3 regions of the Vibrio sp. 2-Bac 85 genome follow, and region 2 is predicted to be linked to each of the others. Evidence: predicted binding sites of a transcription regulator. Region 2 holds the regulator's gene; each other region holds the start of a gene.

Region 1 (7,739 bases), on a different contig from region 2:
TAATAATTAATGAAGATGTTACTAATAACTAAAATTATTTATTTTTAAATCAGAGGCTTGGGTTTTATAAGAGGTTCAAGATATTTTTCGAAGTCAAGAATTAGGTGTGATGTTTGAAGGCTATTTTAAAAGCCTGCTCAGCAGGGATGCGTATCATTGAAAGCTGGTATTACAATAAAAAATTCAGCGTCAAAAGAGCAAGTCAGATAATAATCGAGCAAGTGCTCGATTAAATCCAAGTTGTTATTTGTAATAAAACAACGGCAGCGGCAGCTGTAAACATTAGAAGTATTCCAGCAATTTCTCGAGCAGTATTAATAATTTTTTGTTTCATGTTAATTCTCCAATAAATGTGATTTACATCATCATTATATTGTTTGAGAATAAAAAAACAACAATAAGTGTGATTTAAGTCACGCTTTTATGGCAGGGTGATTTGTTTCTTAAATAGATAATATGGCACTTCAATGTTCAATTCGCTTGAATCTAAGCCAGATGGGTAAGTTTTTAATAAAAAGAGTTATTTATAAAGAATAATTTATAAAGGGGTTACCAAGAGCAATAGGTCTAAAATTTTATTTCTAACTGTGTTGAGATTGAAAGTAGCTTTAATGCTAAATGGTTATTAATAGAATAACGACTTTTTAAATTTAAGGTTAATTTAAATATGTGACTTAACCCCGTATTCAATAATCATCTATTTCGTATTATGCCATTGTTAGCAAAATGTATTGTTCATTTATGATTAATTTTGACATAAAAGCAATACAAAACAATAGGCTATACCTTGAGTTACGCTATGATTCATACCCCGATTAGTCCATTGATGCTGACACAAAATAAAATGAGTTTGGATAAGTTGAGTACAGGAGCGTTAGTTATGTCGGCTAAAAAGCACAAACGTAAAACAGTAAAACATCAGCAACACCTTGGTTCAGAGACTAAAAAACATAACGTTTCTCTTTTAAGCCGTTATCCAAGGTTATTTTTAACTGTTGGAGTGGGGTTAGTTGTTATTGGCATTTTATTATTAACGGTTGGTTATATTAGCCATGCTAGAGTTGGATTATCGATGCTGTCTTTATTCTTCGGTGCTGGTTTAATTATCTTTGCTAATTTTTCTTTACCCAAAAAATTAAAAGTATGATTTTTTAATTAAGCGACTTGGATCTTCAATCAATCTGATAACTGTCTGAGGGCTTGGTTCATACTCTGTGAAAGTGTATCCATGTACAGGAGTGTTGGACATTAAGGTGTTGAATTCACTTTCACCAGTCTAATATGCTTTCTTAATCCTTATATTCGTTGCCTGAGAATGTTCGTTGCCTGAGATCCGTTACTCCATACACACTGCCAATCAATAGTAATTTTAAATTGAAACGACAGTGGGTATAGGTTATTAAACATTATTAGTAAGTTAAGCTGTGGCTGCTATTGATCTAAAGTGGTTAAAGTTACAGCTTCCCAGTCGGTTAATAATTTCATTATCTGTTCTGAGTCTTGTGGTGTTGCAGCTGGCCATTGCAGATTTTTATGGCCTTGCTCTAAAGCTTCACGAATTAATCTGACTTGATATAAAAAACCGTTCCCGTCTGCTTCGACGCTGATAACTTTACTTTCTTGTTCATATTTTGTTATTGCAAAGCTATTATCTTTAGCATCAGGCAACCATGGGTTAGAGTTTAATACCAAGCTGCCTTCACTACCAAGTACGGTAAATGCAGCATGTAACCCATAATTTTCAGCGGTGTGTAATTGGCAAGTAATGCCATTTGAATATTGAATGGTTGCAGCTGATTCACAAACGTTGCCATCACTGCCTCGCTTACCGAAAGCGTTTATCTGATAGTTATCGCTAACTTCACTAGTAAATTGTTGTTTGATTAATAAATGCATTAACGATGCAGGGTAACAGCCTAAATTATAAAGAGCGCCTTTACTATTAGGATTCACAAATTGTTCAATAGAAGCGCAGTATTGAGCACTAATTGATTTTATTTCTCCGATTGCTCCCTCTTTAATAGTTTGTGCAATCGCACGAGTAAAAGGGTGTGTCAGGTACATCAGGCCTTCAACAAAAAACGTATTATTTTCACTCACTGCAGCCAGCGCAGCGTGTGTTTTTTCCATATCAATTGATAATGACTTTTCACACAATACCGCTTTGCCTGCATTTGCCGCTTTTATAACGTATTCATGATGTAGGTGATTAGGTAGGGCGATATAAATAATATCAACTTGTGGATCATTAATCAGCGCATCAAAATCAGTGAATGTATTTTTAATGTCATATTTATTTGCAAATTCATTCAATGTTGCAACGGAGCGACCTGCAACGGAATAAAGGCGAGTATGACCTTCTTTAATGATGGCATCAGCCATTTCTGCAGAAATAAAGCTAGTGCCTAACATTCCCCAGTTGAGTGTTTTTTTCATGGTTATTTCTCCGTTGTTAATAATTTGCTTTCAAAAGCTTGCACTAACTCAGTTAATCCTGATTGAATAAATTCTTGAGTATGCTTGGCATTAAAATGTTGCTCAAAAGCTTGTTGGTGGTCATAGCGTTCCCAAAAAATATAGCGACGAGGATCTTCTTTATCTTGTAATGCAACTGCCATTGAGCACCCTGGCTCGCTATTCATACCTTCACAAAAAGTATGAATCGCCGTGATGGCAGTATTGAGATCGCTTTCGTCTTTAATTCGCAACTCCGCTGTAATGAACAAACCTTGCTTAAACATAAGGTACTCCTAATCAATGAGGGAAATAATACAATTAATAATAATTGACTATTTCAGGTTGATAAACGACCATTCGGTTTGTTGTTTGCTAACTATAGGTTGTTAATGTGGATAGATTAAAGAGTATGCAAGTATTTGTTTATGTTGCCCAACACGGTAGTTTTGCAGCAGCAGCGGTTAATTTTTCTGTAACGGCGACGATGATCGGTAAACATATTAAGTATTTGGAGCAACATTTAGGTACTAAACTGCTTAATCGAACAACTCGTAGGCAATCTCTTACCGAGGCCGGACAAATTTATTATTTAGAATGTACTCGTATTTTGGATGATATTGCGGAAGCTGAAAATAGTTTGCAACGATTAGAGAATAAACCCAAAGGCACGGTGCGAATTAATTCACCAGTTACTTTTGGCAATATCATCTTAGCACCTATCCTTGCGGATTTTTTGCAGGTATATCCTGATATTAATATTGAACTGATGTTAGACAATCGTTTAATTGATCCATTACACGAGCAAGTAGATGTAGTTATTCGTATCGGTGAACTTATTAATTCCTCACTTATTGCACGAAAAATAGCAGATTATCAATTGCTCTACTGTGCTTCTCCTAAGTATCTTGCTAAACATCAGGTACCTCAATGTTTAGGTGATCTCATTAATCATCAATGTTTAGGTTTTAGTTATGATCATATTCAAGCAAATGTTGCCTTAAGAATAGATACACAGGCTTTTGATCGACAACATACTCGTTTGACTTCGAACAGCGGACTAGCACTAAAAGTAGCTGCCTTAAAAGGAACTGGGATTCTGTTACAGCCAATGTTGCTATTACAGGACGAGTTAGCCAGCGGTGAGTTAATTGAGATTTTAAAAGATCATATACCGCCGACAATGGCTGTTAATGTTTTATATAAGAGTAAATCCCCCTCATTAAAGATACGCACAATGATTGAATTTATTTTAGCATCGATGAAAAAAACATAAGCGTAATAATCTTACCACCCTCAATGCTGGGTATCTCCGGCTTATTTAAAGCAATATTCGTCGTCTTAATACAATGCCATTGCTAGTTGTAGACTTACCTTGGCAATACAGACTTTGAAAAAAAATGTATAAAGGGCATACGGCCTTGCTAAGGTATTGTAATGATCTATAATGCGACTGAAATATAATCAAAAATGAGTATAAGGTCATTTCTTATCAATACGTAAAAGTAATTAAAGGATTGGTTTTAAAAAGGAGAATAAATGAAACATATTTTTACTAAGTTAACAGCTGCTGGTGCTTTACTTTCTGCAAGCTGCCTTATTAATGTTGCTAACGCAGGCGTTATTTTTTCTGAAGATTTCAGCGGTGGTAGTTCGTCACTGATTAATTCTACTAATGTTACTTGGTCAGACACAAGTGGTAATGGTTTTGAAGTGTATCAATCACAAAGTGCTTCTCCTCGTGGGATGAGTGGCACCTATGATCATGATAATGATGCAACAACAGCAGAAATTAATATCCCTGGTGCTATTGAAGTTAATGATGACCAAGGTAATGTGACTTTAACTGCTACATTTACTTTAGATTCAGCGATAACAGCAGATCAAGAAGGTTTGTTGACGTTTTTTGGCGGCGCTCGTAAAAGTTCAGATGGTGCAAGTGTAGAAGTGTTTAACGTAACACAAAACACAACTTTATCAGGTGTACTTGAGTCTGTATTAACAACCAATGAATGGACATTTAACAGCTTTGCGTTCAATACAACGGCTGCAGCGGCTGGTGATGAACTACAAGTTCGTTGGATAGGTGGTGGTAGTAACTCTGCAAATGGACAAGAAGTAGCATTAGTTAACTTCTCTGTTGTAGATGTTCCTGCACCCGCAACTTCAGCAATTCTAGCGCTTGGATTATTAGGTTTTGGCGTACGTCGCTTTAAAAAATAATTTAAACCGTTAAAGTTTATATATTTAGAGAAACACTATAGCTTGCCTATGGTGTTTTTTTTGCTCTACTTTTTACCCTACATAATCCTCTACTTTGGTCTGACTATGCATAGCTAAAGTCATAGTGTAAAAAGTGAGCTGAGTCATTTGAATCTAATCGACTTAATATCTCCTTCTTATTAGGTTAACCTTTCCCTTATTACATTAACCTTTCCCCTTATTGTATTAACGACCCTGTTAAAACGAGACTATTCGATTAAGTCTAAGGTATAAATTACTTCGTTTAGGTTAAGTAAAAGCAACTTATATTTGATCATAATTTAAGCATTATTGAGTAAGTGAATCGAGTGTCAGCAGTTTGTGTATGAAATATATGAATTTGCTATTAATCATTAATTGCTTTAGACGTCTAGATGGCTTAGTATGCACTGGTAATTACGATGTAGATCACAGTCTCTATTGATCCAATAAAACGTTACACCCGATTAATTTCAGGAAATCTGATGATAGAAATAAAAAATGTAAACAAGGTGTTTTATCAAGGCAACAAGGCGATTAACGCACTGTCTGATATTAATCTCACCATAGAACAAGGTACTATTTTTGGTGTAATAGGCTCATCTGGCGCAGGTAAAAGTACTCTAATACGCTGTGTGAACTTGTTAGAGCGTCCAACTTCAGGGCGAGTTATTGTTGATGGCGTCGATTTAACGACTTTATCTGAGCAAGAATTGACACAAACTCGTCGTAAAATAGGTATGATTTTCCAGCACTTTAACTTGCTTTCATCTCGTACTGTTTTTAATAATGTTGCGTTGCCACTTGAGCTGGCTGGTGTAGCAAAAAGTACAATTAAAAGTAAAGTTGAAGATTTATTAGAGCTTGTTGGCTTGGCAGATAAACGTGATGTTTACCCAGCGAACTTAAGTGGTGGACAAAAACAGCGTGTTGCAATTGCCAGAGCGTTGGCTTCTGATCCGAAAGTATTGCTATGTGATGAAGCAACTAGTGCCTTAGATCCTGCTACAACGATTTCTATTTTAGAGTTATTACGCAAAATTAATGAAGAATTAAACCTAACTATTTTGCTGATCACCCACGAAATGGCCGTAGTAAAAGGTATTTGTCAAGAAGTGGCAATTATTGGTGATGGTAAATTAGTTGAAAACGGTACTGTAGGTGACATCTTTGCACACCCAAAAACAGATCTTGCACGTGACTTTATTCGTTCAACATTAGACTTATCAATACCTGCTGATTACGAAGCGCGCTTACAGGCTACACGCACTGAAAATAGCTACCCATTGATTCGTTTAGAATTTACAGGTGCTTCCGTCGATGCGCCAGTAATAAGCCATGTTGCACGAGAGTTTGATATTGATATTAGTATCTTAAGCTCAAATATGGATTACGTTGGTGGGGTTAAGTTTGGTCTTATGTTAGCGGAATTCATTGGCCCTGAAGCTTGTGCGAATAAAGCAATCGAATATTTAAAAGAACAAAAAATTGAACTAGAGGTGTTAGGTTATGTCATTTAATGCAGTGATAACATGGTGGACAGAAAACACCCGTTTAATTGAGTTATTAGTGGACTCTTTATGGGAAACCATAGTGATGGTATTTACCTCTGGTTTCATTGGTTTTGCTGTGGGTATTCCGCTAGGTGTGCTATTACACTTAAGTAAAAAGAACGGTTTGTTAGAAAATACCACCATGAATAAAATTTTAGGCATAGTGGTTAATATTGGCCGTTCTATTCCATTTATTATTCTATTGGTTGCGCTTATTCCGGTAACTCGTTTTATAGTTGGTTCATCGATTGGTACTGCTGCAGCGATTGTGCCATTGACTATCGGTGCCATTCCTTTTATTGCTCGTCTGGTTGAAGGTGCGCTATTAGAAGTGCCATCAGGTCTAGTTGAGGCTGCTCAAGCGATGGGCGCAAAACCGATGCAAATCATTAAAAAGGTATTATTGCCAGAAGCATTACCCGGCATCATAAATGCCGTCACTATTACGCTAGTAACCTTAGTGGGTTACTCGGCAATGGCTGGTACCGTTGGTGGTGGTGGTCTTGGTGATGTAGGTATTCGTTATGGCTATCAACGTTTTGATGCGACGGTAATGATGATCACCATTGTTATCTTAGTTATCTTGGTACAAATGATTCAATCACTGGGCGATCATCTTGTTAAGCGTGTTGATCATCGTTAAATTTTTATTCTTAACTATTAACTCTTAGTTATTAATTATTAACTCTAAAAAGTAAGTTACATTCAAAGGAAAATATATGAATTTTAATATCAAAAAAGTATTAGCCGTTTTAGGTTTTGCATCAATCTTTGCATTAGCTGGTTGTGGAGAAAAAGAAGTCGTCGCAGTTGATAATGATAAAATTACTATCGGTGTTATTGCTGGTGCAGAAGCACAGGTAGCCGAGGTTGCCGCTAAAGTAGCTAAAGAAAAGTTTGGTCTAGAAGTTAAGTTAGTCACTTTCTCTGACTACATTACGCCAAATGCAGCACTAGAAGAAGGTTCAATTGATGTGAATGCATTCCAACACAAGCCTTACTTGGATCAACAAATCACTGACCGTGGTTACAAGTTTGCTGTTGCAGGAAATACATTAGTTTATCCAATCGCTGGTTACTCAAACAAAATCAAATCATTAGACGAATTAAAAGATGGTGACCAAATTGCAGTGCCAAGTGATCCAACTAACCTAGGTCGCTCTTTAATCTTATTAGAGAAGCAAGGTTTGTTAACACTTAAAGAAGGTGTTGGCCTGAAAGCAACAGTATTGGATATTGTTAGTAGTGAAAAAAATCTACAAATAATTGAGTTAGAAGCTGCGCAATTACCACGCTCATTGGATGATGTTAGCCTTGCTATCATCAACACAACTTACGCTAGCTCGATCGACCTTTCTCCTGAGCATGATGGTCTTTTTGTTGAAGATAAAGACTCTCCATACGTAAACTTGATTGTTGCACGTGCTGATAATGTTCAATCAGAGAATGTACAAAATTTTGTTAAAGCATATCAAACAGATGTTGTATTTG
Region 2 (7,739 bases):
AAAGTTTATTTCGATAACAATTACCGACCTAAATTGTGGGATTCTGCAGAGCAAGCCGCCGAAAGTTTTAAACGAATTCTCTCTGTTACTCATACAGGTTTGTTAACTTTTGATGATGAACAAGCACTTTTTGGTGATACTTGTATTGAAGATTGCCTTGCCCGTACGCGCGCTTTAGGTGTGCAAGAGATTGTAATTAAGCAGGGTGGCAGTGAGTGTTTAATTGTTACAGGTGATCAGTCTACCAGTGTTGCTGCGACTAAAATATCTCCTGAAAATGTAATTGATACAACGGCTGCTGGTGACTCTTTTGCTGCAGGTTATATGTCAAAACGTATATTAGGTGAGTCAAGTATTGTTGCGGCTGAAAAAGGTCACCAGTTAGCAGGTACAGTTATTCAGCATAAAGGTGCGTTAATTGATGTGCAATATACAGCACCTTTTGTCGATTAAAGTTTATTAAAATATTCAATAGGATTAAAAATGACAACATTAAATGAAAAACTACAAGCTCTAAAAGTTATCCCTGTTATTGCAATTAAAGATGCTGACGATGCGGTACCACTAGGTAAAGTATTAGTTGAAAATGGTATGCCCTGTGCAGAAATCACATTCCGTACGCCTGCTGCTGCACAAGCAATTAAAAATATGCGTGAAGCATTTCCTGATATGTTAATCGGTGCTGGTACTGTATTAAACACTGCAACGGTTGATGCTGCAATTGATGCCGGTGTTGATTTTGTGGTTAGCCCTGGTTTTAATCCAACAACGGTTAAATACTGTCAACAACGTAATATGCCAATTATTCCTGGTATAAATAGCCCATCTTTAGTTGAGCAAGCAATGGAAATGGGATTAGATACCGTTAAATTCTTCCCTGCTGAACCTTCTGGTGGTGTTGCAATGTTGAAATCACTAACCGCTGTTTACCCAGTAAACATTATGCCTACTGGCGGTGTTTCACCATCTAATATCAATAACTACTTAGATATTGATGCAGTAATAGCATGTGGTGGTACTTGGATGGTTCCTGCGAATTTAGTTGATAATCGTGAGTGGGATAAAATTGCTGAATTAGTTAAAGAAGCAGTTGCATCTCTAGCTTAATTACTTACTACTGACTTTTATAAACAAAGCCTTGATTATTGATTTAATCGAGGCTTTTTTTTCAGTATTATAAATTGCACTTTTTATGCGAATCTAGGGTTTAACGTACGGCTTCTAAATAAGTTTTTTTTGCAAGCACTACAAAAGTGTAGATAATGATGTTCTTTATTTGATTTTGCTGCTTTATATTGCACCTTATCTGAATGGCAGTAGCAACATTTAACATTTTTTTTCCCTTTGATTTCACAATCAGGATGGATTTTTAAATAATCTTCCAAATAAGGCAGATCTTGCCAATTTTCTACATTAGGTGATTGATGAAATGTAAAATAATAAAGAGAGAGAGCGGCAAATAAACCACCTCCAAAAATAATATACTGAATAAAATCTTGCACTATTACCCCCATTTAAAGCATGCCTGTTAATTGAATAGGACTATTCATGCCTCTCTTCAATTAATCCGTTAATCGATGAAATAATTCATAATCATAGAATATATTTACGGCTCTCATTACGGCCAACGACTATGGCCTGAATTATCATCAATAATTGTAGTTAACAAAAATTATAATGGGTAAATTATTTTAGTGCATGTGAAGAGATCAATTTGAGGTTGATATTTTTTATTATAAAGCTTCTCGCCAGTTTTCGGCAAGGTGGCGAGCGTTAAATTTACACTGTCATATCATATATTGATAATTAAAGATCAGTGGGCGCCTACAACAAAGAAGCAGTATGCTAGTGCATTTTTTGCTACTAATGGAGTATTTATTCTTTCTCTAGTGTGTCCGTTGTCAGCGCTGTTTGCGTTTTATCTAGCTCATCATCCTCAGGCAGCGGTTGCCCTGTGTATGCATGTAAAAATGCTTCACATAATAATTCGCTATTAGTCGCGTGACGTAGGTTATTAACTTGACGTCTAGTGCGCTCATCGGTCAATATTTTAAGGACTTTAGTAGGGATAGATACCGTCACTTTCTTTACTTGTTCACTCTTTTTGCCGTGTTCAGCATAAGGGCTAATATATTCACCATTCCATTTTGTTGACATAATAATAACCTTTTAAAAAATATGCTTCATTTTACCCTGAGACTTTTAACATAGCAATCTGAACGTAAAGAGGGCTAGAAGTCTAGCAATCTAATGCTTACTTTTTTTAATTTGAGCTGAAGTAAATGCTTAATTTTACAGTGGGGCTATTGGCTACTAAGTGCAGACAGTAAATCTTCACTAGAAGTGGTAAGTGTTACGCTTTTAAATGGATTTAAAGATAAGGTTTTATCTTCATTTAGAGTAATGTCATAAAACTGTGGCAAGTTAAAGTTAATTTGATCATCTTGTTGACTGGAAACATGGCTGTTGGAAGCATAAAAACGATTTACGTTCTGTACAAACTCATTTTTAGATCCTGCAAAGTTTAAAAATGTCTCAATATCATTTTCTGCATTGGCAATATAAACATTAAACCCACTGCTATAGTTTTCAAAGAAGAACTGAATCAGACCTTCACTGATATGGGATTCGATCACATTGGCTGTTTGATCAAAGTGTGTATTCTTTAAATTTACAGTGCTCGCCGATAGTTTCTTTTTAGAAATATGGCTATAGATATCTACTGCACTTTCTAAGTGCTGTAGTGAAACGCCTTTACGTTCAAAGTAAAAGCCAAATTTTCTACCACCGGTCCATAATGTTTGTACGGAGCGGGTATGAACAGTATGTAAGCGCAATTGAATAAACTCATTCAACTTACTTCCAAAAGATTGACATATTTGTTCACTAAAATGTCTGCTATAACAAAATAAATCAATTTGGTTAGGCGGTGATGCATCTTGATGCATTTTTGAAAGAATGGTATTCAATGCTTCAACGACTGAGAATTGACTATTAAAGTGTAAGGTACGCACTTCATTCCATGAATTCCGGTAGATAAAGTCGATACTACCTATCAAACTTTCTTTGTGCTCGCCATAGGCCATTACATTATCAATTTGGTTTAGCTCACTTTCTTCAGTATCTTGCCAGTGTCGTGTCGGGTCTTTTTCTACATTTAAGAATATTGATAAATGTTTAATCGCACAGGGGGCACTTAATGCTTTATCACTTGCTTTAGGTTCATAGATAGGAAAAACTGCATATAAATCTTTTGCAAATTGGTTAAGGTTTTTATCTACTAAATCAGAACCTTGGTTATATAAATGCAGCATTGTATCTTCATCATAAAGTCCATTTACATAACTCCAAGCTACTAATTTTGACAAATACGGAGAATAACCAATACAAGGAGTAGTGGCTAACTCAAAGGTATCTAACGTACTGTTAAATAAGTACCAACCCGCTTTATTTTTTCGGTGTTCTGGAATTTGGATTAAGCTGAGGTTATTTTCCATCAAGTTAGGCGAAATATTAGGGTTAATTATAGCGACTTTACCTGGTAACGTTTCATGTGCGGCATAAAGCTTACGTGATAAAATCCCAATATCTTCGGCGCTAATTGATTCACTAATATTGTTGTCACGTGCAAATTTAATCAGATTGCTGTAACTGAGCATTAGCGAGTCGAGTAGTAAATCATTGGCTTGTTGTACTTCTCGAATTTTCCAATTATTACGATTATCTAGGTCTGCTATTTGATTATCAGTCCAACCCCATTCTTTAATCAGCTTGTTTAATATAGTTCGGCGCCAAGCGCTATTATCATTACAAGAAGGCTTAGATATCATCTCTTCTGTTTTAAAATAAAAACAGACTCGAACTAATTCTAGGCGTTGTAAATCATTAATACTGATTAAATAATCGCTCACTTTCTTTAACATTAAGCAATAAGGATCTAACTCTTCATCATAGGAATCTTGTTCTTGAAAGCTTTTTTTGTAGGAGGTTGAAATTAGTTCAGTATTTGGGTATTCCCAAGAATAAGCCTCCATTAAAATAGTTTTTAATGTTGCTTTATAAGGGTTATCAATACCTTTGTACAATTGCCATAACGTGGCACCAAATAACTCTTCCGCGGGCACGCAATGCAACCCACCTAAATCTAACCAATCGTCAATATTGATTTGACCTGTCTGATGTAGCATTTTTACATACTCATCATAATCTTGTTCATGTTGGTGCGGGATTTGACGCCATAAAATGCGTCGACCGGCGACACGCAAAGAGGTGCGATAAAACTCATCCAAGAGCAACATATGTTGCGAGGTACCGCAAGACTCATTACTTAGTTCTGATTGATTGTTAACGCGAAACTTATTATCAGGGATGAGGAAGAAGTTTAATTCGACACCTAAGCTTTCCGCCCAGTAAGTTATTTCCCATGCTTTATTATGAAGCAACGCAACGCGTTTGCTGTCAAGAGTATGTGAATAACAAATCCAAACATCAAAATCACTTTCAGAGCACTGCCCAATAGATGACGTACTACCCATTGCATATAAACCAATAATTTCACAATGTGTCGCTTCATTATCAGGTAATTCGGTAGCAAATAATTGTTGAGCTAATAGTTGGTGTTTTTTGGTTGGGCTAAACTGACAAATACCGGTCGGCACATCGCCTTCGATATAACCGGGCATTGAAGGGGTATTAAAGTGGAGTAATAATGGAAAACTTTGAAAAACATCCGCTTCATCTTTTTTCATTAACGCTAAAGCAGATCTTACGCGTAGCCGAGAAAACTCGTCTGATTTGTCACGTAATTGGATGATTTCTTGATTCAAGCTATGTTCCATTAATACTGGTGTTTATCACACTTCACCATAAAAAAAGTGTGACCATAATAGCATTAATTCATGTTGTTGGAAATATATACCCGTTAGCACTCCGGTATAAAAAAATAATGCATTTGGAGCGGTAACAGGTATGGTTTGATAACTTGAAAGTATCAGAAAATAAAGACAGCCCCTAGAATACCAGAGGCCATTTTATTTTTAATCTTCAGTAATTTGATAAGGAAGTGGAGCATAATAAAGAGTAGAGCCTTCAATCTCTTTTACTTGAAAAATATCTGCAGGATTGGTGTCTTTTGGTAGAACGGCTAAAAGCTCAATATGACCATCTCCATATTGGCATGCAGAAATAATAGTGCCGACTCGTTTCCAGTTATTATTTAATAATACTTCGATTGTTTGTCCTGTTTTTGGGCTTACTGGTGAGCGTCCTGTCAAAATAAATAAGGCGCGTTTATTCGCTCCCCTGTATTTAGCTCGTGCAACAGTTTCTTGGCCGATATAACAGCCCTTTGTAAAGCTAATCGCGTTTAGTGCTTGTAGGTTAAGCATTTGCGGAACAAATTGTGCAGAGGTTTCTGCTTGAATAAAACCTGTGCCTGCAGCAATGTTCATGGCATTCCATAAGCTATCATCGAAGACATCAGCTTTATCTTTTAAGTCGAGTAATAATTCTTCGGCAGCTTCATTTTTCATGATCACTAAATAGCGTAATGAAGGGTAAGGTTGCTTTATTAGTACTGTTCCAGTCTCAAGTAATCGACTATTATCATGAGTCGCAGCAGTATCTACTTGCTCTGCGATATATTGTGCAGATTTACATCCCGCTAAACCAAATGCTTGGTACTCTGTTTCTTTTTGTATGGTTACTTTTGAGAAAGCGGCGTATTTTTTTAATTCCGGTAATTGCACCGTTGATACAGAGCTGGGTTGAACTAATAAAATACGATCTTCTAAAATAATAACCCGTGCAACACTCCATGCTTTACCTTGAGGATTACAATGGGCAGCTAAAGTTTGTTCACCGGGAATTAATTTTTCTAAATCACAGGTTAATTGGCCTTGTAAAAAGGCAACACGGTCTTCGCCTGTTACACTGATTAAATCCCAGCTATTAAGTGGGCAAAGAACTAAGTCGGGTAGTTGGCTAATGTTCTCAAGTTGACTAAGTGTTAGCATGTTTGGCCTCATTATTGGACGAATTTGTTTTTTACAATGTTATAGCTCACAACCTATTTTGTCAGTAGTTGCTGTTAATAAAATGTTGTTGTTATGATGTTGTGCACTTTATATAAAATTCCTCCATTTTTTCATATTTTTAAAAGGAAGTATCAGTCATGCCAGAAGAGTTTTCTCTTTCTCGTTTATTATGGGCTTGTCGTCGTGGTATGTTAGAGCTTGATGTATTGTTCATGCCTTTTGTAAAAGAGGCCTATAGCGAGTTAAGTGATCAACATAAATTATATTTTCGCCGTTTATTAACATGTGAAGATCCTGAATTATTTGCTTGGTTTATGGGGCATGAAGTTTGTCCTGATCCTGAACTTGCAGAAATTGTAGATGTCATCCTCAAGCGCGTTAAAATATAATATTCACAATAAACCCTCGTTCATCGCCAAAGCTTTGGCGATGTTCTTTTTCTTGGCCATCGCTTTTTTGTTCGTCCTGTTATGGGGAATAGGGTGGGTTAGTCTTTTATGTCTACTGGCTTATTTGAGTACGGCCTTCTATATTGTTTACTCCTTACCCTTTTTGCCTTTTTCAAGTCGATTATCCGAAAGCGGTGAGATTGAAATTAATCAACCCATTAAGGTTACTGGCGATATCAGTGCGCGCTCATTTTATAATGGCTGGGTCTTATTCTTATGTGTAGAAGTGAACCATGCATTATTCGTGAGCGATAAGCACAACAAACATAAACACAATAAACCTAGGAAGTGGTTTATTGTGTTTCATGATAGTGTTACTGATAGCGAGTATCGGTTACTTGCGCGGCTCATCAACAGCACCAGTTAACACTAGTTTTTATCTGGATTTAAAATAGTTGGTTTTGGATCACCATTTTGCTCAGGATAATCTAAGTTATAATGTAGACCACGACTTTCCTTTCTTTGTATGGCGCTTTTTATAATCAATTCAGCTACTTGAACTAAATTTCTTAGTTCGAGTAAATTGTTACCAACTTTAAAGTTACTATAATATTCAGATATTTCGCTTTGTAAAAGTTCAACGCGATGTAATGCTCTTTGTAAGCGTTTATCGGTACGTACAATTCCAACATAATCCCACATAAATAAACGTAATTCGTGCCAGTTATGTTGAATAACTACTTGTTCATCTGAATTTTCAACCTGGCTATCATCCCAATCTGGAATGGTTGCAAACTTTCTATTCTCATAAAAAGGGATACGATTAAGAATATCTTTGGCACAAGCATGTGCGTATACAATACATTCTAACAGTGAGTTTGAAGCCAATCGATTTGCTCCATGTAAGCCGGTATAGGTTACTTCTCCAATGGCATATAGGCCATCGATATCAGTTTGCCCATGATGATCAATCATGACACCGCCACAGGTATAATGCGCAGCTGGAACAATTGGCATTGGTTGGTGAGCAATATCAAGGCCAAGTAGTAGGCAGCGGCGATATATTGTCGGAAAGTGTTTAACAATAAATTCTTTAGGTCTATGGCTAATATCTAGGTACATACAATCAACACCTAAACGCTTCATTTCGTAGTCTATTGCACGTGCAACAATATCTCGCGGTGCTAATTCGCCACGTTCATCGAAATCCGGCATAAATCGAGTGCCATCGGGGCGTAATAACAGCGCTCCTTCGCCGCGTAATGCTTCTGTTAATAAGAAGTTCTTAGCGTCAGCATGATATAAACAAGTTGGA
Region 3 (7,739 bases), on a different contig from region 2:
CCTTGGTCTGAAAAAATCTTTCTGAGTAATTTTGGTAAGCGTTATATTAATCATGTGATCATGCTTGATGATAAGGTCGTCGGTTATTTTGTTGCTAGTTATGTTGCAGGTGAAGTGACCCTGATGAATATAGCTATTTCTCCTGTTTATCAAGGAGCTGGTCTGGGTCGAGCATTGTTAAATTATTTAAAAACCTTTTCACTCTCGCTATCGCAACAGGAAATCTGGCTAGAAGCTAGAGCTTCTAATACGCCTGCAATCAAACTGTATCAAGCGTTAGATTTTGTAGAAGTGGACATTCGGCCTGCTTATTATCCCGCCGATAATGGCCGTGAAGATGCTATTATCATGTGTTGTTATTTATAAACTTATTTGCACCTGCTTATAAACAAACTTTAAAAAGTCATAAAGTAGCTCTTTAAAGTTATAGACCATTGGAAATTTATGATCTCTAAAAATCAGTTAAAACTCATCCACTCCTTAGAGCAGAAAAAGCAACGTAAGAAATTGGGATTGTTTTTAGTACAGGGTGAAAAAAACGTCAGTGAGTTATTTAACTCAACTTTTGAGATAGTTAATTTATTTGCGACCAGTGAATATATTAATCACCATGCAGATACATTAAGTGCTAACAAATTAGTGGCTTTGACCATTGAGAGTACGCAACAAGAGTTACAAAAAGCAGGGACCTTAAAAACTAATAATAGTGTGATAGCAGTAGTTAAATGCAAACAGTATGCTATTCCAGAAATAGGTGAAAACGAATTGATCTTAGTGTTAGATCAAGTGGGGGACCCGGGCAACTTAGGTACTATTATTCGTGTTGCAGATTGGTATGGGATTGAGCATATTATTTGTAGCCCTGACTGTGCGGACCTTTATAACCCTAAAGTGATTGCTGCAACAATGGGATCTTTTGCGCGTGTGCAAGTCAGTCATACTGAGCTTAGTGAGTATTTATCTGCACAGGTTAAACCTATTTACGGCGCTTTCTTAGAAGGAAAGAACATTCATCGTAGTGAACTAGCTAGTGCCGCATTTATTGTGATGGGTAGTGAGTCACATGGTATTTCTACTGAAGTAAGTCAGTATATTAGCGATAAAATAACAATTCCTAACTTTGGCCAGGCAGAGTCATTGAATGTAGCAATGGCCACGGGAATCATTTTAGATAATTTTAAGCGTTAGGTTTTTATCCCTTAATAATCCGGTCTGATAGGCCGGATCATGTGAATGAACTCCTCATTATTATTCACCTTATTTTTTCGCATCTGCTTAGTTTTAATCGCCCTATGGCAATGTTCAGACCGCCTGCTTATATCTCAAAAGCTCACACTTTAAAGCTATACCTTAAAGCCACACCTTAAAGTCAGACCTTAAACTAAGATCTTCAGTTGATAGTTCAGGGTAGAGTCCATTAAACCACGTCACTGATCACTTCTAATTGCTATCGAAAGCACTTAATTAGCGTTTATTTTTATCCTGATTAAAGTAATAAAGATGACATCAAAGGTAAGTTTAATTTTGTGCCGTAAAAAACACCTTTCCTGCATTTTTGAAAATAGTGTCGTTAAAAGGTTGACAGATGGTAATGATATCTATTATCATCTTGTCGTTGGCAAGAATACTGTCGTTATAGCTAACAGTAATTAAGCATTGAACATTTAAGCCATGAAGTTAATGTTGATTGTTGTTAGTTCAGTATTTTGTCGATGGTTGTTACTGAGAGTCTCCATGCTAGGTAACACCAAAAACCATGACTCATGATAATAGATAACGTTTTATTTATTATGAAATTTTGATTGAAGGTTTGCGCACACAGGCGTTCGATTTAGATTGATGCTATTTTTCGCAGGATATGCCAGCTGTTGATAGATAGTAATGAGTTAAATGGTAATCGGTAAAATTAATATTGCAGCTACAAAGGCGGGGGGTTGGAGTAGCCTGCAATATTAATCCCACTTTACAAGTTGATTTCCCAGCTTAGCTATTTTTACACCTCGAAGTATCATAAATATTCATTTCCCTATAAAAAATCTTAAATCTTAACTTTCAATTCTTAATTCTTAATTCTTAATTCTTAATTCTTTCATTTCTATTGATTGTTAACGCTTAATTTTCTTGTTCAGAAAAGACTAAAGTCGACTTACACTTTCGGCATAAATAACGAGTGCCTTTTTTAATATTATTATGTCGACGAACAGTTAATTGATGCTGCGAGCAAGAGCAGCGGTAAATAAATAATTTACCTTGAACATCTGTAATATCTAATTGATGGGTTGTATTGGCAGGTAAATGAAAAACCTGTGTCATGATCTGTTGCCATTCTTTACCGTGTGGTTTGACTTTACCGTAAAGCTGGTAAGTAATTAAATGTGCAATTTCATGGGCAACGACATGCTCAATAAAAATAGCTTTATTTTGTAGATATAAGATTGGATTGAATTTAATCAGGTTTTTTTGTAGATGTGCAGTACCTGCGCTTCGACCACGTTGATTAAAGAAGTAAGTGGGGCGAGGAAAAGCGCGATCAAAAAAGCACTCGGCTAAAATGAAACAATCTTCACCTTTCACTGCGAGTGCTTTTTTATCTTCAAGCGTTAGCATCATTCAATATTAAATCGTTTTTATAAAACGCTTAAATTAAAATGCAGCCGCTTTAAGAGCGTCTACTTTATCTAGTGCTTCCCAAGGGAATTGCTCACGACCAAAGTGTCCGTAAGCTGCTGTCTCTTGATAAATAGGTTTGATTAGATCTAACATTTCGATTAAACCGTAAGGGCGTAGGTCAAAATGTTCGCTTACTAAGCTAACGATTAAGTCTTTTGCTACTTTTTCAGTACCAAATGTCTCAACGCTGATTGATGTTGGCTCTGCAACACCAATTGCATATGACACTTGGATCTCACAACGGTCAGCTAAACCTGCAGCAACAATATTTTTTGCGACATAACGTGCTGCATAAGCTGCACTTCGGTCTACTTTTGAAGGATCTTTACCAGAAAATGCACCACCACCGTGACGTGCTGTACCACCGTAAGTATCTACGATTATTTTACGTCCTGTTAAACCACAGTCGCCTACTGGCCCACCGATCACAAAACGACCGGTTGGATTAATGTGGAATTTAGTACGTTCAGTTAACCATTCAGCAGGTAAAACCGGTTTAATGATCTCTTCCATTACCGCTTCAACTAAATCTGATTGTTTAATATCTTCACGATGTTGCGTTGAAAGTACAACGGCATCAATACCGACGATTTTACCTTGGTCATAAGCAAAGGTAACTTGGCTTTTAGCATCTGGACGTAACCAATCTAGTTGGCCACTTTTACGTACTTCCGCTTGTCTTTTTACAAGACGGTGAGCATATGTAATTGGCGCAGGCATGAATACTTCTGTTTCATTGGTCGCGTAACCAAACATTAAACCTTGGTCACCGGCACCTTGTTCACGAGGGTCAGAGCGGTCTACACCTTGGTTAATATCAGGAGATTGTTTACCTACTACGTTTAGTACGGCACAAGAGTCGGCATCAAAGCCCATTTCTGAACTTGTGTAACCAATTTCACGTACGGTATCACGTGTGATTTGTTCAATATCAACCCAGGCATCAGTGGTGATTTCACCGCCTACCATGACCATGCCCGTTTTTACGTAAGTTTCACAAGCAACGCGTGCTTTAGTATCTTGTTTTAAAATGGCATCAAGTACGGCATCAGAAATTTGATCGGCGATTTTATCTGGATGACCTTCAGAAACTGATTCTGAAGTAAATAAGTCACGTGACATGTGAACTCCTATTCGGGCTATTTAAATAAATTATTTTGGATGTTTTTACATCTAGACGTCCATAATACATTTTTTTGTGATGGATAACACCCTATTATTTATAAATAAGATAGAACTGTTTGCTTACTTTATTGGTCAAAGGTGGTTAAAATTACTGTAAATTTTCTTAAACATGCTGTGCTATAGGTTATACTCGCTGGCATTTTATTTTACGGTTATGTTTCTTCTGTCTAATCGAGACTCTCTATGCCTTTGTTACATCAAATTAAAATTATGTTTAAAAAAGTGCTTACTTTAGTAAATCACTTACCTCGCTTACACTTTTGGTTAGTTATCTCTTTATTTGTTTTTTTACTGATTATTAGCCTTATTCCTGCTTCTAACCCTAATGGAAAAACAATTAAACGTGAATTAACTCTTCCTATTAGTGAGTCATTAAAAGATGACTATGCGGTTGCTGAGCCAGCAACAGTAAATCATGATGCAAATAAAACATTACTTCCTGACTTTTCTGCCAACCGAGAAATAGACATCACTATTTCTGCGGGTGATACGTTAAGTGAAATTTTTTCTAAAGAAGGTTTGTCAGCGGCAGCTTTACAAGAGTTATTAGAGGTTGATACGGAGCATTTACGCCTTGCTAATTTACTGCCAGGGCAAGAAGTACAACTTTTGGTTAGCCCTAGTAATCAATTATTATCCTTAAAAGTGATTATCGACCGCGCTAATACATTAAGTTTTGTTTTAAAAGATGGTGCTTATGTATCGAACTTAGAGGTTAAAGAAGGAGAGTGGCGTAATAGTTATTATCAAGGCAGCGTTACTGGCAGCTTTTATGTTAGCGCAAAAAAATCTGGATTATCCGCTAGCCAAATCCAACAAGTATCTCGTGCCTTGCAAGATAAGTTTGATTTTAATCGTCAACTTCGCGTTGGGGATAGCTATCATGTGTTAGTGGCTAAACAATATATAGATGGGGTTTATAGTTTTGATAGTGAAGTATTAGCTATTTTGCTTAAAACCCGATCACGTACCTATACCGCATTTTTAAACGAAGATGGCCGCTATTATGACAAAGACGGTAAAGGTTTAAGCAAAGCTTATCGTCGTTACCCAGTCAATGGACATCCTCGTATTAGCTCGCGCTTTAATCCTCGTCGGTTACACCCGATTACTAAACGAGTAAGTCCTCATAATGGAACTGATTTCGCTGTTCCTGTTGGTACTAATGTCTATGCTACCGGTGATGGCGTTGTGGTAAGGGCTGGTTATCACCCTGCTGCAGGTAATTATATTGTGCTCAAACATGGTCGTAAATATACAACTCGTTTCTTACATCTAAGCAAAATATTAGTACGTAAGGGGCAACGTGTAGAAATGGGTAAATTGATTGCTCGCTCGGGTAATACAGGACGCTCTACAGGTGCTCATTTACATTATGAATTTCATGTTTATAACAAACCGGTTGATGCGATGAAGGTTGATCTGCCTTTATCACAAGAAGTGCCACAGAAAGATATAAAAGCCTTCAACCAACGACGCGACCTTTCATTACGTGAAATGGGCGAGTTGTAGGATAAAATTGATAGTCATTAATATTTATTAATAAAACTAGTTATTAATGTATGGGTTGTTAATTATTAAGCCGATGTATTAAAGAAGAAAGGGTATTGGATGTTATTAAAAAGTGATGCATATGAACAATGCATAAATTATTTTGCTGATAATTTAGCGATATTTGAACAAAAATCAGGTTCACGCACTGGGCAACCTATTTCTGATATCGTTCTTGATCAAGTTTCCGATATGCTGATGAACTTTTGTTCACAACAGCCCCAACTAAGTAATGAAACTCGTTTAATTGTTGTTGCTGAAGGTGACCAATTAGTTGAAGATATTGAGCAGATACTAGGTAAAAGCTGGGAGCAAAAAGCAACCAATGAACAGCAAATGTTCATAGAAGAATATTTTTTATTATTAAAAAATAGCTTGGATTCGCAGGTAGCGCATTTGTAGTTTTTCTTAGTTTGTCGCTACACATAATTGTTATTACAAAGAAAAAGTTACAAAGATAAAACGAAAAAACCAATTTATACGATTGGTTTTTTTATATGCAGATTATATATCAATGCTTTACATCACCACTTTGTATGGTTAAACATTGATAATAGCGCCATTAAGATCGCCATAATGCGTAATCAATATCCACAGATTAACGAATAGTATGATGAAGGTGTACTACTTCTAATAGCTGATCTTCACGTTCAAATCGGCTTTCCATTACTTGACCTAACTCTGAAATATCATGGTCAAAGTTTAACAATGTTTTATCCGATACGTTTTCTGCATAGGTATCATTAAAATTCAACGCCACATCCGTCGTGGTGGTGATACGAGAATATAACTCTTGAGCAATTTTTAAATTCTCTATGCCATCCATTCTCGATTGTTCAATGATTTGCTCATACACTTCAAAATGTCCTGTTGAAGCATAATCCAATAACTGCTGGCAAAACTCTGTGATCACCTCTTGTTTAGGTAAGCAGCGTTTTTCTTGTTGGTAGGGTGGCAGGCCCGCTAATTCACAGTATAAGACAACGAGTTTTTGACGTGCATCTAACCAATTATCTAAAACAGATAGTTCACCACCCCATTCTTCTTTTGCTTGTTTTATTTTTTTAAGCATAAAAACCTCTTTTAAATGAAATAGCTACAAAACTAACTGACTAAAAATTAAGTGAAATAATGGCGCTCGTCAATATAAATTTAGTTTATATAGCAATCACCACAATTACTGTGAGCTTATGCCCAATGTAATCGCTTCAAATACTAATATTTTATATTAATCGTTACCATTGTAACGAACAACTAAAACGAGAATAAAAAATAACACTTGTTCAATAGTGGTTTGATATTGCACTATACCCGTTACCAATCAAAATGCATTATTCAGTAGCTAACTCGGATATCAAGGCAAGGCGTAACATGATGACAATGACTAGTCCTTATCGAATGTTACAACGCAGCATTGATTTTCGAGTTAGCTACCCATAGGGCAAGTCGTGAGGTAATCATCTTCGTTCCTGTTATAAAACGGGAAAAAGTTTTGATATAACCCGTTAGAACTTCACCTTTATGCCTATAGCTTGTTTACCTCACTGCGAGCTGATTTTTGTATTTTGAATGATAACGGGTATACATTATTTATTCCTCCCCAAAACGAGTATTTAAGATGGCAGAGTTACAAACTGCGTTAGATGAAAACGCATGGTGGTTTATTTTATCAGAAGGTAAGTTAGTTGCGTTGGATAAAGGTGATTTCATTCCCTTTGGCAATGTTAATGAGTTACCTTTTCCTGAAGGGGTAACGACTAATAAACGATTGTTAGGACAATATAAAGATCAACCTTGTTACCTAATAGAAGTTGAAGGTAGCTTAGATATTGGTTTAGGTGGATACGTCACATTGCGTTCGTTATTAGGGCGAATTGATGATCTGTTATTTGATATGGCTGGGCGTGCATTTCAAATCGCATTGTTTTATAGAACCCATCAATTCTGCGGTCAATGCGGACAAAAAATGCAGCCCATTGATTGGGAAGTAGCGATGAAGTGCTACCATTGCCAACATCGGACATATCCGCGTGTTTCCCCTTGTATTATTGTTGCAATCCGTAAACATAAGCAGATATTACTGGCATTGCACAACCGTCACCAAAAGGAAAACTATCCTGTTTATACAACGTTAGCAGGGTTTACCGAAGCGGGTGAAACTTTAGAGGCTTGTGTTGAGCGTGAGGTTTTTGAAGAGGTGGGGATTAAAGTTAAAAATATCCGTTATGTAAGCAGCCAGCCTTGGCCTTTCCCTCATTCATTAATGATGGGCTTTATTGCTGATTATGATTCAGGTGAACTAAAAGTTGACCCGCATGAGTTAATTGAAGCAA

Evidence for each region. The regulator MetJ, encoded in region 2, represses methionine synthesis genes. The targets are predictions, from matches to a motif close to TTAGACNTNTANANGTCTAA.
Region 1: a site for MetJ is predicted at 5,079-5,098, ahead of metN (methionine ABC transporter ATP-binding protein MetN). Genes of this name have one in related genera too.
Region 3: a site for MetJ is predicted at 3,836-3,855, ahead of metK (methionine adenosyltransferase). Genes of this name have one in related genera too.

Annotation. Positions count from the first base shown of each region.
Region 1 is NZ_JALAAB010000007.1:164,627-172,365, reverse strand. It holds gene MT390_RS09890 (cell division protein CrgA) at 788-1,147, shown strand; gene MT390_RS09885 (Gfo/Idh/MocA family protein) at 1,432-2,436, opposite strand; gene MT390_RS09880 (putative quinol monooxygenase) at 2,439-2,741, opposite strand; gene MT390_RS09875 (LysR substrate-binding domain-containing protein) at 2,849-3,730, shown strand; gene MT390_RS09870 (PEP-CTERM sorting domain-containing protein) at 3,994-4,677, shown strand; gene metN (methionine ABC transporter ATP-binding protein MetN) at 5,181-6,215, shown strand; gene MT390_RS09860 (methionine ABC transporter permease) at 6,205-6,891, shown strand; gene MT390_RS09855 (MetQ/NlpA family lipoprotein) at 6,968-7,739, shown strand, end outside.
Region 2 is NZ_JALAAB010000023.1:33,789-41,527, forward strand. It holds gene kdgK (2-dehydro-3-deoxygluconokinase) at 1-453, shown strand, start outside; gene MT390_RS18285 (bifunctional 4-hydroxy-2-oxoglutarate aldolase/2-dehydro-3-deoxy-phosphogluconate aldolase) at 484-1,107, shown strand; gene MT390_RS18290 (hypothetical protein) at 1,191-1,502, opposite strand; gene metJ (met regulon transcriptional regulator MetJ) at 1,876-2,157, opposite strand; gene MT390_RS18300 (class I adenylate cyclase) at 2,304-4,826, opposite strand; gene ygfZ (tRNA-modifying protein YgfZ) at 5,037-6,014, opposite strand; gene MT390_RS18310 (FAD assembly factor SdhE) at 6,173-6,424, shown strand; gene MT390_RS18315 (protein YgfX) at 6,396-6,851, shown strand; gene nadB (L-aspartate oxidase) at 6,854-7,739, opposite strand, start outside.
Region 3 is NZ_JALAAB010000001.1:113,930-121,668, reverse strand. It holds gene rimI (ribosomal protein S18-alanine N-acetyltransferase) at 1-366, shown strand, start outside; gene MT390_RS00560 (TrmH family RNA methyltransferase) at 445-1,188, shown strand; gene MT390_RS00555 (SprT family zinc-dependent metalloprotease) at 2,113-2,610, opposite strand; gene metK (methionine adenosyltransferase) at 2,644-3,792, opposite strand; gene MT390_RS00545 (peptidoglycan DD-metalloendopeptidase family protein) at 4,039-5,367, shown strand; gene MT390_RS00540 (DUF3802 family protein) at 5,467-5,808, shown strand; gene rsd (sigma D regulator) at 6,005-6,478, opposite strand; gene nudC (NAD(+) diphosphatase) at 7,025-7,739, shown strand, end outside.